DNA from 2 places in the Nocardioides marmotae genome. Region 2 is predicted to be linked to the other one. Evidence: predicted binding sites of a transcription regulator. Region 2 holds the regulator's gene; the other holds the start of a gene.
The links. The regulator LexA, encoded in region 2, represses DNA repair genes until DNA is damaged. The targets are predictions, from matches to a motif close to TCGAACANNTGTTCGA.

Region 1: a site for LexA is predicted at 5,582-5,597, ahead of HPC71_RS17305 (HNH endonuclease signature motif containing protein). Genes of this name have one in related genera too.

Annotation. Positions count from the first base shown of each region.
Region 1 is NZ_CP053660.1:3,661,101-3,668,670, reverse strand. It holds gene HPC71_RS17335 (ABC transporter substrate-binding protein) at 1-303, opposite strand, end outside; gene HPC71_RS17330 (branched-chain amino acid ABC transporter permease) at 300-1,469, opposite strand; gene HPC71_RS17325 (branched-chain amino acid ABC transporter permease) at 1,471-2,349, opposite strand; gene HPC71_RS17320 (ABC transporter ATP-binding protein) at 2,362-3,066, opposite strand; gene HPC71_RS17315 (ABC transporter ATP-binding protein) at 3,066-3,887, opposite strand; gene HPC71_RS17310 (PucR family transcriptional regulator) at 4,062-5,291, shown strand; gene HPC71_RS17305 (HNH endonuclease signature motif containing protein) at 5,610-6,932, shown strand; gene HPC71_RS17300 (hypothetical protein) at 7,234-7,570, opposite strand, start outside.
Region 2 is NZ_CP053660.1:776,419-783,988, forward strand. It holds gene HPC71_RS03695 (alkaline phosphatase D family protein) at 1-1,553, opposite strand, end outside; gene HPC71_RS03700 (phosphatase PAP2 family protein) at 1,657-2,472, opposite strand; gene lexA (transcriptional repressor LexA) at 2,612-3,334, opposite strand; gene HPC71_RS03710 (SDR family NAD(P)-dependent oxidoreductase) at 3,522-4,301, shown strand; gene HPC71_RS03715 (LysM peptidoglycan-binding domain-containing protein) at 4,495-4,851, shown strand; gene HPC71_RS03720 (hypothetical protein) at 5,490-5,843, opposite strand; gene HPC71_RS03725 (ATP-binding protein) at 6,035-7,003, shown strand; gene HPC71_RS03730 (NupC/NupG family nucleoside CNT transporter) at 7,000-7,570, opposite strand, start outside.

The sequences.
Region 1 (7,570 bases), 1.5 Mb from region 2:
GTCGTCGCGGACGACGTACTCGATCTGGCGGCCGTTGACGCCGCCCTGGGCGTTGACGTAGTCGAAGTAGGCCTTCGCACCGGTCGGGATCTCGTTGTAGCCGGGCGCCGCCACCCCCGTCAGCGGGAAGTGGGCGCCGATCTTGATCGAGTCCTCGGTGACGCCCGGCGTGTCCACAGCGGCGTCGCCGCCGCTCCCGCCGTCGCCGTCGTCGTCGCGTCCGCCGGCGCCGCAGGCGCTCAGCAGGAGGGCACCGGCCAGCACCCCGGCGAGGGGTGCGGACCTGCGGAGCCGTCGTCTCATGTGGTGGTTCCCTTCGAGGTGGTGGAGGTGGTGGTGGCAGCGGTCGGGGTGGTCGGGACGGCAGGGGGCGCGTCGGGGCCGGGCACGTCGGAGGCGGGGCCGGGCTTGTCCGAGGCGGGGCCGGTACGGCGCAGCCGTCGCCGGAGCAGGGCGGTGCGGGCGGTGCCGACCAGGCCGGCGGGGGCCAGCAGGATCACCGCGACCATCACCAGGCCGTAGACCAGCGGGGACAGCTCGGCGGCCTGGATGTCGGAGAGCCCGGCGTCGACCCCGAGGTCGGTGACGACCTGGGGCAGGAAGGTCAGCAGCGCCGCTCCGAGGAGCGCCCCGGTGAGGCTGCCGAGACCGCCGAGGACGACGGCGGTCAGCAGGGTCAGGCTGAGGGTGATGGTGAACCCGCTCGGGGCCGCGAGGCGCACGGTCACCGCCATCATCGCCCCGGCCGCGCCGGCGGCGGCCGCGCTGACGACGAACGCCGAGACCCGGGCGCGGCCGAGCCGGATGCCGGCCAGCTCGGCGGCGACCTCGTCGTCGCGGACCGCACGCCAGCGCCGGCCGACCCGGCCGCGGGAGAGGTTCGCGAGGAGCACGAAGGTGACGATCAGCGTGAGCCAGGCCAGGTAGGCGACGTACCGGCTGCGGGTGAGGTCCTGGCCGGTCACGAAGAAGGCCAGGTCGAGCACCCAGGCGGGGATGTCGGGCAGCACGACGCGGAGCCCCTGCTCCCCGCCGAGCTCCTCCTTGAAGTACAGCGCGATGCCGGGGACCGCCACGGCGAGCGCGAGCGTCGCGCCGGCGAGGTAGGGGCCGTGCAGGCGGGCCGCGGCGGCGCCGACCACGACGCCGACCAGCAGGGTCACCGCGATGGCGGCGAGCACGACCAGCGGCAGCGGGGTGCCGGCGTCGCGGTCGTCGAGCAGCAGCGCGGCGGTGTAGGCGCCGATCGCCATCAGCGCGCCGTGGCCCAGCGAGATCTGCCCGTTGAGCCCGGTCAGCACGGTCAGGCCGCCCGCGGCGATCCCGAGGTAGGCCATCGAGGCGAGCTGGAGGTTGCGGAAGTCGCTCGAGCTCTCCAGGACGACGACCACGACTACGAGACCGACCAGGGCGAGCAGCAGGTGCCGGCCGAGCAGGGAGCCGGCCCACCAGGTGCGCAGCGCGGTCATCTCAGACCCTCCTCGCGGCGGTCTGCGCGAACAGCCCGCCCGGTCGCAGGGTCAGGACCAGCATGAGGATCACCAGGGCGGCCAGCGCGACCAGCTGCGAGCCGACGTACCCGCTGACGAAGGAGAGCGCGAGCCCCAGCAGCAGCCCGCCGACGACCGCGCCGATCGGGCTGTCCAGGCCACCGAGGACGGCGGCGACGAAGCCGTAGACCACGACGGAGTCCATGTAGCCGGGGTGGACCAGGCTGCCGCCGGCGATGAGCAGGCCGGCCAGCGACCCGACGAGCGAGGCGAGGGCCCAGCCGAGGGTGAGCATCCGCCCGACGCGGACGCCGAGCAGCCGGGCGACCTCGGGGTTGTACGCCGAGGCGCGCATCCGCAGCCCCAGGTCGGTGTAGCGGAACAGCGCCAGCAGCAGGCCCATCGTCACCAGCACCGCGAGGATGGTGAAGACGCCGAAGCCGGTGAGCGCGATCGTGGTGCCGCCCACCTCGATCCCGCGGACCCCGAAGGGCGCGGGGAAGCTGCGGTAGCGGTTGCCGAAGACGACCGCGGCCAGCGCGTGGAGCACGATGAACAGGCCGAGGGTGAGGATGACCGCGTTGATCTCCGGCCCGCCCTCGACCCGGCGCACGATCAGCCGCTCGACGACGGCGCCGAGCAGCAGGCCGCTGGCCAGGGCCGCGGCGAAGGCCAGCCAGTAGGAGTGGCCGGCGTCGACGACGACCAGCGCGACGAAGGTGGTCACCATCGCCATCGGGGCCTGGGCGAAGTTCACGATCCGCGTCGAGCGCCAGATGAGGACCAGGGCGAGCGCGAACGCGGCGTAGACCATGCCGAGCGTCAGGCCGCCGAGGGCGGTGTTGAGGAGCTGCTGCACTGGGTCTCCCGCTCAGAATCCGAGGTAGGCGTGGCGGAGCTGGTCGTCGGCGGCGAGCACCTCGGCGGCGTCGTCGGCGACGACCCGGCCGAGGTTGAGCACGACGCCGCGGTGGGCGATGGAGAGCGCGCTGCGGGCGTTCTGCTCCACCAGCAGGACGCTGAGCGACTCCGACTCCACCAGGCCGCGCAGCAGCTCGAAGATCTGCGCGACGATGCGCGGTGCGAGCCCCAGCGAGGGCTCGTCGAGCAGCAGCATCGTGGGCCGCGCCATCAGCGCGCGGGCGATCACGAGCATCTGCCGCTCGCCGCCGGAGAGGACGTGGGCCACGGCGGCCCGCCGGTCGGCGAGCACCGGGAAGAGCGTGTAGACCCGGTCGAGGTCGGCCGCGTCGACGCTGCCGGCGCGGCCCAGCCCGCCGAGGCGGAGGTTCTCCTCGACGGTCAGCTCGGTGATCACCCCGCGGCCCTCCGGCACGTGCGCGAGCCCGAGGGCCGGCATCCGCTCGGCGGCGACCCGGTCCAGCGGCTTCCCGTCGAGCTCCACGCTGCCGCGGTCGGCGCGGTGCAGGCCGGAGACGGTGCGCAGCAGGGTGGTCTTGCCGGCGCCGTTGGCGCCCAGGACGGCGGTGACCCGGCCGCGGTCGGCGGTGAAGGAGACCCCCTCGAGCGCGCGGACCGGCCCGTAGCCGGCGCAGAGGTCGGTGACGGTGAGCATCAGTCGACCTCCTCGCCGAGGTACGCCGCCAGGACGGCCGGGTCGTTGCGGACCAGGTCGGGCGGGCCGTGCGCGATGCGCCGGCCGAAGTCGAGGACGGTGATCTCGTCGCAGACCCGCATGACCAGGTCCATGTGGTGCTCGACGAGCATCACCGAGATCGCCCGCTCGGCGGCCAGCCCGCGCACCAGGTCGCCCAGCTCGTCCATGTCGGCCGCGCCGAGCCCGCTGGCCGGCTCGTCGAGCAGCAGCAGGTCGGGCTCGGCCGCGAGCGCGCGGGCCAGCGCGACCCGCTTGCGGACCGGGTAGGGGAGGCTGCCGGGATAGCGGGCGGCGTACGCCCCGATCCCGAGGCGGTCCAGGACCTCCATCGCCCGCTCCCGCAGCGCCCGCTCCTCGCGGGCCGCGCCGGGCAGGCCGAGCAGCGAGCCGAGGAAGCCGGTCCGGGCGTGCCGGTCGGCGCCGACGACGACGTTCTCGAGGACCGTGACCCGGTCGAAGAGGCCCAGGCCCTGGAGCGTGCGGGCCATGCCGAGGCCGGCGAGGTCGTGGGGGTGGAGCCGCTCGAGCCGGTCGCCCGCGCGGCTGATGGTGCCCGCGTCGGGGACGACGAAGCCGCACGCGACGTTGAACAGGGTGGTCTTGCCGGCCCCGTTGGGCCCGATGACGCCGTGGACGGTCCCCGGGACGACCGCGAGGTCGACCTCGGAGAGGGCGGTGATGCCGCCGAAGGTCACCGTGATCCCGCTCAGCTCCAGCGCCGTGGGCGGCGGGACGGCGGGTTTGGTGGCCGGTGGTGCGGCGCTCGTGGACGACGGCAAGCGGACCTCCCGGCGCGGGCCGCCCGGGGCGGCTCCCCGGACTGTGACCTGCACCACCTTGGTGGCGGCGCACAGGATGCGCACTGGGCGCGGAGCACAGATTCGCTTGGACGGATCGCCCCGAACCCCCCAGGGGGGTGGTGCGGTTTGTGCACGGAGTGCGAACGTGCCTCCATGCGCCCCGCCCAGTCAGCAGCCGCGGCGCCGGCCGGGACGAGCGCCGGCGCGGCGCCGGCGCGGGCCTGGGCGCTCCTGCTCGACCAGGCCGACACGATCGCCGACAGCATCACGCTCGCGCTCTTCGAGCGGGACGCGTCGCTCTACGAGCGGATGGGGCCCGAGCTGCGGGTCGACGTCCGGGAGAGCACCCGGGTGCACATCCGCCGCGGGCTCGAGGTGCTCTCGGGACGGCGGACCCAGGGGAGCCCCACCGCCATCGACATCTGGCGCGAGACCGGCCGGCGCCGGGCCCGGCAGGGGGTGCCGCTGGAGCTGGTGCTCAACGCCTACATGCTCGGCGCGCGGGTGCTGTGGGAGGCGCTCATCGCCCGCTCGGCGACCGCGCCGGACGGCGTCGTCGACGACCAGGTGCTGCTCGCCGCCGGCGGCACGGTGTGGTCCAACCTTGACGTGCAGAACGCGGTGCTGATCGAGGCCTACCGCCGGGAGGCCGCGCGGCTCCAGCGCCACGACCTCCAGCGCCAGCAGTCCTTCCTCGACGCCCTCCTCGAGGGCCGCGGCGCCGACCCCGACTTCGCTGACGAGGCCCGCACGGTGCTCGACGTCGGCCCCGACGACACCGTCGCCTGCGTGGTCGCGCTCTACGACGACCCGCCCGACTCGCTCGGCCCGGCCGAGGACCGGCTCGACAAGCTCGGCGTCGTGTCGCGGTGGCACGTGCGCTCCGGGATCTACTTCGGCCTGCTGGCCGGGCCGCTGCCCGACGAGCCGGGGATCGCCGAGCTGTTCGCGCCGTACGCCGCCGGCCGGATGGGCGTGGCCACCGCGCCCGACGGCATCGCCGGCTTCGCCACCGCCTTCCAGCTCGCGACCCGCGCCGCCGAGACGCTCCCGCGCGCCGGCCGCGGCGTCGTCCCGGTCAGCGAACGGCTGCCCGAGGTGCTCCTCGCCGGCAGCCCCCAGGTCGCGCCCCTGCTCCTCGCCCGCACGCTCGGGCCGATCCTCGCGCTTCCCGAGGCCCAGTCCCGCACGCTCCTCGACACCCTCGCTGCGCTGCTGCGGCACGGCGGGTCCCCCACGCACGCCGCCGAGGACCTCTACTGCCACCGCAACACCGTCATCTACCGGCTCAAGCAGATCGAGCAGCTCACCGGCCGCTCGCTCGCCGACCCTCGCGACAAGCTCCTGCTCGATCTGGCGTTGATGGCTTGTGGGTCGGCCTGAGGCCTTGCTCGTCGGCTTTCGGGCCCGCTCTGCTGGTCGCGCAGGAGGCGCCCCGTGAGGCGATCTTCGGCCTGCGGGCCCGCTGCTGGTCGAGCAGGAGGCGCCCTCGGCGCCGACGTGTCGAGGCCCCTGGCGGCCGACCTTCGGCCTGCGGGCTGTGGGTGGTCGCGGTTTTGGCAGCTATGGACCAGGTACGTCGTGGGTCGCGGTCTGCTGCCGGGTCTCTGGCCGCCGCCTCGCGCTGGCGCGTCCGACCCCGTTCTGAAGATGTGCGAACAGACCTCTTCCATTCGAGCACGTGTTCGACTAGAATGAGGCATGGCCTTGATCGCGACGCTCGAGCACCCGCTGGACACTCCAGCCGATGTGCTCGCGTCCGCGCGGGCCGAGCAGAAGGCGGTGAACGCTGCGGAGGCTCGTCTCCTTGAGGCGGCGGTCCAGTGGTGCGTGTTGCACCCGGCCGAGTCGCTGGACGACGCCGCGACCTGGTCGGTGTTCCGCGGGTTCGGCGACAAGCCGGTCTGCCTCGCGGGTGAGGGTGCGCCGTTCGTGACCGAGTTCGCCGTCGTGGAGTTCGCGGCCGGGCTCGGCAAGTCCGAGGACGCCGGCCGCGCCTACCTTGCCGAAGCCCTCGAGCTTCGCTACCGGCTCCCCAAGCTCTGGGCCAAGGTCACCTCCCTGGACCTGCCCGCGTGGAAGGCACGATCGCTGGCGCGGCGGACGCTTCACCTGCCGAAGAAGGGTGCAGCCTTCGTCGACACCCACCTCGCACCCGTCGCCTCGACCATCGGGCCCGCAGCACTGGAGCGGTTGCTGGAGGAGGCGCTGGTCCGGTTCGACCCCGACGAAGCCCAACGGGTCGCGACCGAGCGTGCCGAGGCCCGGCACGTGACGGTCCAGTCCCGCCAGGTGTCCTTCGGCGGCCACGTGGACGTGTGGGCGACCCTCGACCTGGCGGATGCGCTGGATCTCGACGACGCGCTGGCGAAGGGCGCGGCTCGGTTGGAGCGGCTGGGCTGCACCGACACCCTCGACGCCCGCCGGTCCGTGGCCCTGGGTGACATGGCCCGCCGCCAGATGCAGCTCGAGTTCGACACCGACCCCAAGCCCCTCGTGGTCCACGTCCACCAGAGCCCCGACGGGACCCTCGACGACATCACCCGCGTGGAGAACGTCCGCGGGTTCGTGCTCACCACCCAGCTCGCCGACTGGTGCACCCGAGCTGCACGAGGACAGGCCTCGATCACCGTGAAGCCGGTCATCGACCTGGCCGAGCGGATCCACGTCGAGGCCTACGAGGTCCCCGACCGACTCAGTCAGCAGACGAGGCTGCGTGACCTGCACTGCGTGTTCCCTTGGTGCACCCGCCCCGCCCACGCGACCAGCAGGGTCGACGACGACCACGTCGTCCCCCATGCCCGCGGCGGACCGACGGCGACCGAGAACATCGCCCCGCTCTGCAGGCGCCACCACCGCGCCAAGACCCACGCCGGCTGGGACCAACAGACACCAGCGCCAGGCACGTACCTCTGGCGCGGACCCACCGGCCTCACCTACCGCGTCGACCACCACGGCACCCACGACCTCGGACCCGAACCACCCCCGCCCGAATCACCGGCTGCCGAGCCGTCCCCGACGTAGCCCCACCGCCCACGACCCCGCCGGAGCGCCCAGCCGGCGGGGCACAGGCACGTCGAGCCCGTTACCGGGCACGCGCGGGCCAAGCAGGACGGCCGGCCAGGCGCGGTCGTGTGCCTGAGCACGCGCCGCTCCGCGTCCTGAAGCACGCGACTGCCCCGCCTTCCCCGCTCCCGGCCGACTCGGGGAAGGCGGTGCCGTGGTGACCCGCGAACGCCGGCGGGGTCGTGTGCCTGAGCACGCGCCGACCCGCCTCCTGAGGCACACGACCGCCCCGCCGACTCGCGCCCAGCGGGGCGACGCGTCAGCCGACCACCGGGTCCGGGTCGCGAACCTGCTCAGAGTCCGGCTCGTGGTCCGGTCCGGGGTCAGGCTGACCGTCGTCGGTCGGCCGGCGCCGCTCGAGGGCGGCGAGGGCGAGGACGGCGGCGGTGGAGAGGGTGGCGACGACGAGGCGGGAACGCGGGACGCCGTGCGCGGTGAGCCAGCTGTGCAGCGCGACGTCGGCGCGCTCCCACCGCGGCATGGTGCGCCAGAGCAGCGCGCCGACGGCCACGCCGCCGGCCCAGCGGACGGCGGGCGGCGCGTGGAGGTCGGGGTCGTCGAGCTCGACGACGGTGGAGGCGACGGTGGTGGCCGCG
Region 2 (7,570 bases):
AAGTCGAGGTACTTGATGTGCGGGTTGGCGGTGCGGATGACCTGCTCCACGGCCCGGCTCGCCGTCCGGGGCGGCACCCCGAGGATGTCCTTGAGGTTGTCGGAGGTGACCGAGGAGCAGACGAACTCCACGCCGGCGGTCTCGCCGGCGAGCGGGTAGAGCCCGCGGTCGAAGGGGAGGTCGGATGCCCAGCCGGAGTGGATGTCGCCGGTGAGGAAGACGGTGTCCCTGATCCCGCGGTCGCGGATGTGGGCGAACAGCTCGCGGCGGTCGTCGGTGTAGCCGTCCCACTGGTCGACGTTGTAGGGCAGGCCGTCCTGGGGGAGCAGCCCGGTCACGTCGTTGACCGGCGTGAGGAGGTCCGCCGGCAGTGCCGCGAAGGTGACCGGCGCGATCATCACGGGGTTGCCGACGAGCTTCCACTGGGCGGCGTCGCGGGCCAGGGAGTCCTTGAGCCAGCGCATCTGCTGCCGGCCGGTGATGGTCCGGTCCGGCTCGCTGACCGCCGGGTCGAGGACGGGGAGGGCGACCTGCTCGCTGCGGTGGGTGCGCAGGTCGAGCATGCTGAGCTCGGCGAGCGTGCCGAACCGGAGGCGGCGGTAGAGGCGGGTCCCGTCGCCGAGGCGCGCGGTGCCGTCGAGGCGGACCGGCATCCACTCGTCGTAGGCGCGCAGCGCGCGGGCGCGGCGCCGTCGCCAGCCGCCCTCGCCGCCCGGCCCGGAGCCGGGCGTGTGGTTCTCCGCGCCCTCCAGCCAGGCGTCGTTCGCGGTCTCGTGGTCGTCCCAGACGGTGATGAACGGGGCCTTCGCGTGGAGGTCCTGGAGGTCGGGGTCGGTCTTGTACTGCGCGTGCCGCTGCCGGTAGTCGTCGAGGGAGACGATCTCCCCGGCCGGCTCGTGGCGGCGCACGATCACCTCGCCGGCGCCGTAGCGGCCCGCCTCGTACTCGTAGAGGTAGTCGCCCAGGTGCAGCACCGCGTGCAGGTCGTCGCGGCGGGCCAGGTGGCGGTAGGCGGCGAAGTAGCCGGCCTGGTAGTTGGCGCAGGAGACGACCCCGAAGCGCAGGTTGCGCGGGCTCGCGCCGGGGGCCGGCGCCGTGCGGGTGCGGCCGACGCGGCTGCGCTGGCCGGCCGCGGTGAAGCGGTAGTGGTACCAGGTCGCGGGGCGCAGGCCGGTGACGTCGAGCTTGACGGTGTGGTCGCGGCCGGCGCTGGTGACGAACGTGCCGCGGCGCACGACGTCGCGGAAGGAGCGGTCGGTGGCGACCTCCCACCCGACCTCGGTGCGCGGCCCGCGGCCCGACCCGGCAGTGGCCGCCCGGGTGGGGGTGACGCGGGTCCAGATCACCACCGCACCCGGCAGGGGGTCGCCCGAGGCGATGCCGTGCTGGAAGACGCGGTGGCGGCGGGAGGTCGAGGCGGGGCTGGTGGCGGGGCCATCGGCGGCGGCGGGGGCGAGCGTCGCGACGCCGAGGCCCACGGCCCCGGTGGCGACGACGGTGCGGCGGCCGACGGAGCCCGCGGGGCTCGGCCGGTCGGGCTGGGTCGTGGTCACGCTTGCCCCAACGACGCGGCCGCCCGGACGTGATGCCTCCAGCGGCCCGGACGCCGCCTGTTCAGACCGGGTACGCCGCCCGGTCACCGGGGAGGGGTGGGCCTCAGCCGACCGAGGTCGAGCTGTGCTGCCTCGACTCCGACACGACCACTTCCGGGTCGTTCGCCTCGTCGGCGGGCGCCCGCCGGTCCAGCCGGCGCCCGAGCCGAGCGGCGACGAGGAAGCCCAGGCCGATCACCAGCCATCCGGCGATCGCGTCGAGGACCCAGTGGTTGCCGGTGCCCACGATGACCACGGCGGTGATCAGCGCGTAGGTCCAGCCGAGCGCGCGCACCCAGGAAGTGCGCGCGTTCATCTGCACGATGATCGCAACCCACAGGGCCCAGCCGGCGTGCAGCGAGGGGAACGCGGCGAGCTGGTTGGTCAGCCCGCCGAGCCCCTTCGGCGCCGAGGCGTCCGAGCCCCACCAGCCGTCGGCGGCGTGGAGGGAGAGCACGTCGACGTACCCCTCGACGAAGCGCGGCGGCGCGGTCGGCAGCAGCAGGTAGAGCGCCAGGCCGATCAGGGTCGCGGCGACGAGCGCCCGGCGGGCGGGCACGTAGTGACGGGCGCCGAGGCGGTAGAGCCAGAGCAGGGCCACGGCGGTCACGACGTAGTGGGCGGTGGCGTACCAGTAGCTGGAGAGGAGCCCGAGGATCTTGGTCTCGACGAAGACCTGGTTGAGGGAGGCCTCGAAGTGCAGCCCCACCAGGCTCTCGACGTGCAGCAGCTCTTGGGCGCGCACGAGCGCCGGCGCCAGCGAGTCGTCGGCGAAGAGCCGCGAGCCGCTGTAGAGCACGTAGAGGGTCAGGACCAGGGCCAGCTCGACGACCCCACGCCGCAGGCGTGGGTACCTCGTGGGGCTGGCGACGTCGCTCACAGGTCCAAGATTGCCGTATGCCGGCGGTGATGAGCATCCGGCTTACCCCTGATTCGCCCCCGGATCGACCCGGGGACGCCGTCGGAGCCTGTCTCTCGGGCCTCTCGGCCACCGGTGTGCACTCGCGGCCGGACCGACGTCACATCCGGCGCAGGACCGCGGTGACCTTGCCGAGGATGGTCGCGTGCGTGCCGTCGATGGGCTCGTACGCCGCGTTGTGCGGCAGCAGCCACACCTTGCCGTCCTTGCGCTGGAAGGTCTTGACCGTCGCCTCGCCGTCGATCATCGCCGCGACGATCTCGCCGTTGTCGGCGGTCGGCTGCTGCCGGATGACGACGTAGTCGCCGTTGCAGATCGCCGCCTCGACCATCGAGTCGCCGGCGACCTCCAGCAGGAACAGCTGACCGTCGCCCACGAGCTGCTTGGGCAGCGGGAAGACGTCCTCCACGCGCTCCTCGGCCAGGATCGGGCCACCGGCCGCGATCCGGCCGACCATCGGGACGTACTGCGCCTCGGGCAGCATGTCGCCCACGCCCGTCTCGTCGACCGCCCCGTCATCGGCGCTCGCCATGGCCCGCCGCGCGGCCATCACCTCGGGCAGGAACACCTCGAGGGCGCGCGGGCGATGCGGGTCGCGCTTGAGGAAGCCCTTCTCCTCGAGCACCTTCAGCTGGTGGGCCACGCTCGAGGAGCTGGTCAGCCCGACCGCGTCCCCGATCTCGCGCATGCTCGGCGGGTAGCCACGGCCCTCGATGCTGTCGCGGATGTGGGCGAGGATCCGGGTCTGGCGCGGGGTCAGGCCGGTGACGTCGGGCGCGCCGTCGGGCATCTCGGTGACCTTGGAGCCGGGGTTCTTCGCCATGGGGAGGTGCCTTCCGGGGTAGCGCGGTGACGGGCGAGCGGTGGTGCGGGGCCTTGACAGCACCGTAGAGCCTTCCGCGCCCGTGTTCAAACACCTGTTCGAAGGTGTGTCGCGCGGGCGTCGGTCGGCTCGGTCGGCTCGGCGGGCGAGGAGGGTGGCGCGGGGCCGGCGCTGGTTGGATCGGGCCATGGAGAACACCAGCTGTGTCGTCACCGGGGCGGCCCGCGGCATCGGCCGCGGCATCGCCGAGCTCATGGTCGCCCGCGGTCACCGCGTCGTGGTCACCGACGTGGACGGGGAGGGGGCGGCCCGCACCGCCCGCGAGATCGGCGCGGCCGAGGGGGTGGCCCAGGACGTGCGCGACCCCGCCTCGCACGCCGAGGTCGCCCGGGTGGCGGCGGGCCACGGCGACGTCGTCGCCTGGTTCTCCAACGCCGGCGTCGGCGACGACGGGACGCTCGTGGACCTGACCGAGGAGCAGGTACGCCGCCTGGTCGAGGTCAACCTGCTCGGCGCGGTCTGGAGCACCCGCGCCGCGCTGGCGGCGTTCGGCCCCCGCGGCGGGGACCTCGTGCTCACCGCCTCGCTCTCGGGCCTCGGCCCCGTCCCGGGGCTCTCCCTGTACGCCGCGACGAAGGCCGCGGTCGTCTCGCTCGCATCCTCGGTCTCCCTCGAGGCGCCGCGCGGGGTCCGCGTGCACGCGCTGTGCCCCGACGGCGTGGACACCACGCTGGTCGCCGAGATGCGCCCCGACGGCCTGGCCAAGCGGCTGGTCAGCTCCGGTGGCCACCTGCTGTCGGTGGAGGAGACGGCCCAGGCGGCGGTCGACCTCGTCGGCTCGCGGCGCGTCGTGCGCACCCTGCCCGGGTGGCGCGGCGCCGCGATGCGGGTGGGCCAGCTCGCGCCGTCGCTCTCCGGCCCGGCGCTGGCGGTGTTCGCGGCCCAGGGGAGGCGCCGCCTGCGCTGAGAAGCGTTCGAACATTCGTTCGCACAGGTCCTTGATCTGTTCGAACAAGTGCTCTACGGTCGTACATACGTTCGATCGAACGTCTGCTCGATGACTGGCTCGCCGACCACTGTCGGTGGTCGCGGTTAGACATCGGTGCAGACCGAGATCGACACGACCCGAGGCTGACCGCCGCTTCCCCAGGAGGTCCCGCATGAGCACCATCACCGCCACCCGCGCCCCGTACGCCACCTCGTTCGACCGCCCCACCCGTGGGGCGACCGTGCGGCTGACCCGACGCGGCCGGCTCGTGGTCTTCCTGCTCGCGCTGGCCTTCGTGCTCGGCGTCGGCCTGTTCATCGCCGCCGGCTCGGTCGCGACCGACGAGGCCGGCACCCCCGAGCCCACCCGCGTCGTGATGGTCGGCACCGGCGAGACCCTGTGGGGGATCGCCGCCGACCTCGCCGAGGACGGCGACGTCCGCGGCATGATGAACCAGATCGAGCGGCTCAACGCCCTCGACACCGCCGCGCTCGACGCCGGCCAGCGCCTGGTCGTGCCCGCGGCCTGACCACTCGGCTGCTCGGTCGCCCGACCTGCGGGCGGCCACCACGCACGTCGCCGACCGCTTCGACCCCGGCCGGCGATCAGGGGAAGACAGGGGCGGGGCCGTTCGCGGCCCCGCCCCTGCGGCGTGTCCGGCCCTGGCCGACCGGGACGACGGGGCCGGCCCAGGCTCGGAGGCGCCGCCGGGCGATGCCAAGGAGTCCATCATCCGGATGCTCGCCGCGGGCAAGGCATTCTCACCGTCCGCCCGCCCCCTCCCGCCCCCTCCCGTCGCCGAGTAGTCACCTTTGGCGGGCCGAGTGCTCACTTCCGGCACGGCGAGTGCTCACTTCCGGCGGGCCGAGTGGGCACTTCCAGCGCGGCGAGTGCTCACTTCCGGCGGGCCGAGCAAGCACTTCTGGCCAGGGCAGCTGCCGGGGTAGTCGGAAGTACCGACTCGGCCGGTCAGAAGTGCCGACTCGGCGGGGCAGAAGTGCCGACTCGGCGGGGCAGAAGTGCCGACTCGGCGGGGCAGAAGTGCCGACTCGGCGGGGCAGAAGTGCCGACTCGGCGGGGCAGAAGTGCCGACTCGGCGGGGCAGAAGTGCCGACTCGGCCGGTCGGAAGTGCCGACTCGGCCGGTTAGAAGTGCCGACTCGGCGGGTCAGCGAGCGGCGCGGCGGCCGCCGGGGGCGACCGAGGGCGGCTGCGGGCCGGGGTCGCGCGGCGGGGGCGGGGAGGTGATGCCGAGCTCGCGGAGGAGTCGGACGATGAGCATCAGCCCCGCGAAGAGGCAGGCGACCGCGCCGAGGGAGGCCAGTGCGAGGAAGGCCCACGCGGCGGACTCGCCGCCGCGGGCGGTCGCGCCGAAGTCGATGGCGGCGTACACGAGGTAGCCCCAGGCCACGACCAGCGCTGTGACCCCGAGGGCGAGCAGGGCCAGCCGCGGCTGGAACGCCGGGCGGCGCTTCGCGCCCCGCCTCGACCCCGCCCGCTTGCCCGCCGCCACGGGGCTCATCATCCCTGATCGCGGGCCGTCGCGCTGCCCCGACCCGCGGCGGCGATGCGCTCGGCCGTGCCACGGTGGTCCGGCCGCGGCGTGATCGCCCCGAGCCGGATCGCCCCGAAGGCTTTACGCTGTCATTTGTGCATGGCGAAGTGGGGACCTCGTCGGTGCCGGGCGGAGGCCTCGGCGCGTCGACCGGACCCATGCCGATGCTCGATCCGTTCCTGCGGGACGCCCACGACGTCGACCAGGTCGTGCGGGCGGTCCTCGCGGTGGTGGCCGGGGGGCCCGCGGTGGTGCGGGCCGCGCTCGCGCTGAGCGAGGGTGGCGGTCGACGGCTCCGGTTCGTCGACAGCGCCGCGGCCGTGGGCCAGGACGATCTCGACTGGTCCCACATCGACGCCTACGACGACGTACCGCTGACGACGGTGGTCCGCACCGGCGAGGTGGTTCACGGCGGGCTCGACGACTTCGGGGGGCGCTACGCCTCCTTCCTGCAGGGCCAGGGCGAGCGGGGCGTCGCCGCGGTCGCCGCGCTGCCGCTGCCGGGGACCGGCTCGCCGATCGGCGGGCTGCTGGTCTACCTCTCCGACCCGGCCGCCCTCGACGAGCGCCGGATCGCGACGTTCCGCTCGATCGCGCGCCGCGCCTCCGACGCCGTACGTCGCGTGCGACTCGCCTCGGGCCGCCGGGGCTCCGACGCGGTCCCGCAGGAGCCGGTCGTGCCGGAGGGCGCGCTGACCACCAGCGTGCTGCTCGAGAGCAGTCCGCGGGCGACCGGTGCGGCGCGGCGGTTCCTGCGCGAGCACCTGCGGGCGTGGGCGGTCGACGACGAGGCGGTCGACGACGCCCAGCTGTGCCTCTCCGAGCTGGTCACCAACGCGGTCGTCCACGCCGGCACCGCCTCGGAGCTGCGCGTCGTCCTCGACGCCGGCGTGCTGACGGTGACCGTCCGCGACCTCGGCGGGCTCGGCAAGCCGACCGCCGCGGGCGAGCCGCACCCCTCGGAGGATCCCGACCCGCTGCGCGTCTACGGCCGCGGCCTCCAGCTGGTCGACGCCCTCTCCACCCGCTGGGGCTCCGAGCGGGACGTCACCGGCACGACCGTCTGGTTCGCCCTCGAGCTGGCCGACGCGCCCGCGACCGACGGCGACCCCGTGGCGGCCGGCTAGGTCCCGATCCCGATCACCAGCCCGGCGATCGCGGCGTTCGCGAGGTTGGCCAGGCTGCCGGCGAGCAGCGCCCGCAGGCCGAGCTCGGCGACGACCGCGCGCCGCTCGGGCACCAGTGAGCCGAGGGTGCCGATCTGGATGGCGATCGAGGAGAAGTTCGCGAAGCCGGCCAGCGCGAAGGTCACCACCGCGACGGTCACCGGCGTGAGCGAGTCGACCTGGGGGCCGAAGTCGGCGTACGCCACGAACTCGTTGAGCACGGTCTTCTGCCCGATCCACGACCCGGCGTCGACGGCCTCCGACCACGGCACCCCGAGCAGCCAGGCCAGCGGGGCGAGCGCCCAGCCGAGGATCTTCTCGAAGGTCAGCCCGTCGGCGCCGAACCACCCGCCGACCGCGCCGAGGATGCCGTTGGCCAGGGCAATGAGCGCGATGAAGGCGATCAGCAGCGCGCCGACGGTCACCGCGATCCGGCCGCCGGCGATCGCGCCGCGGCCGATGGCGTCGATGACGTTGCGTGACTCGTGGTCGCGCACGTTGCGCACGTCGAGCTCGGGCGCGCCGTCC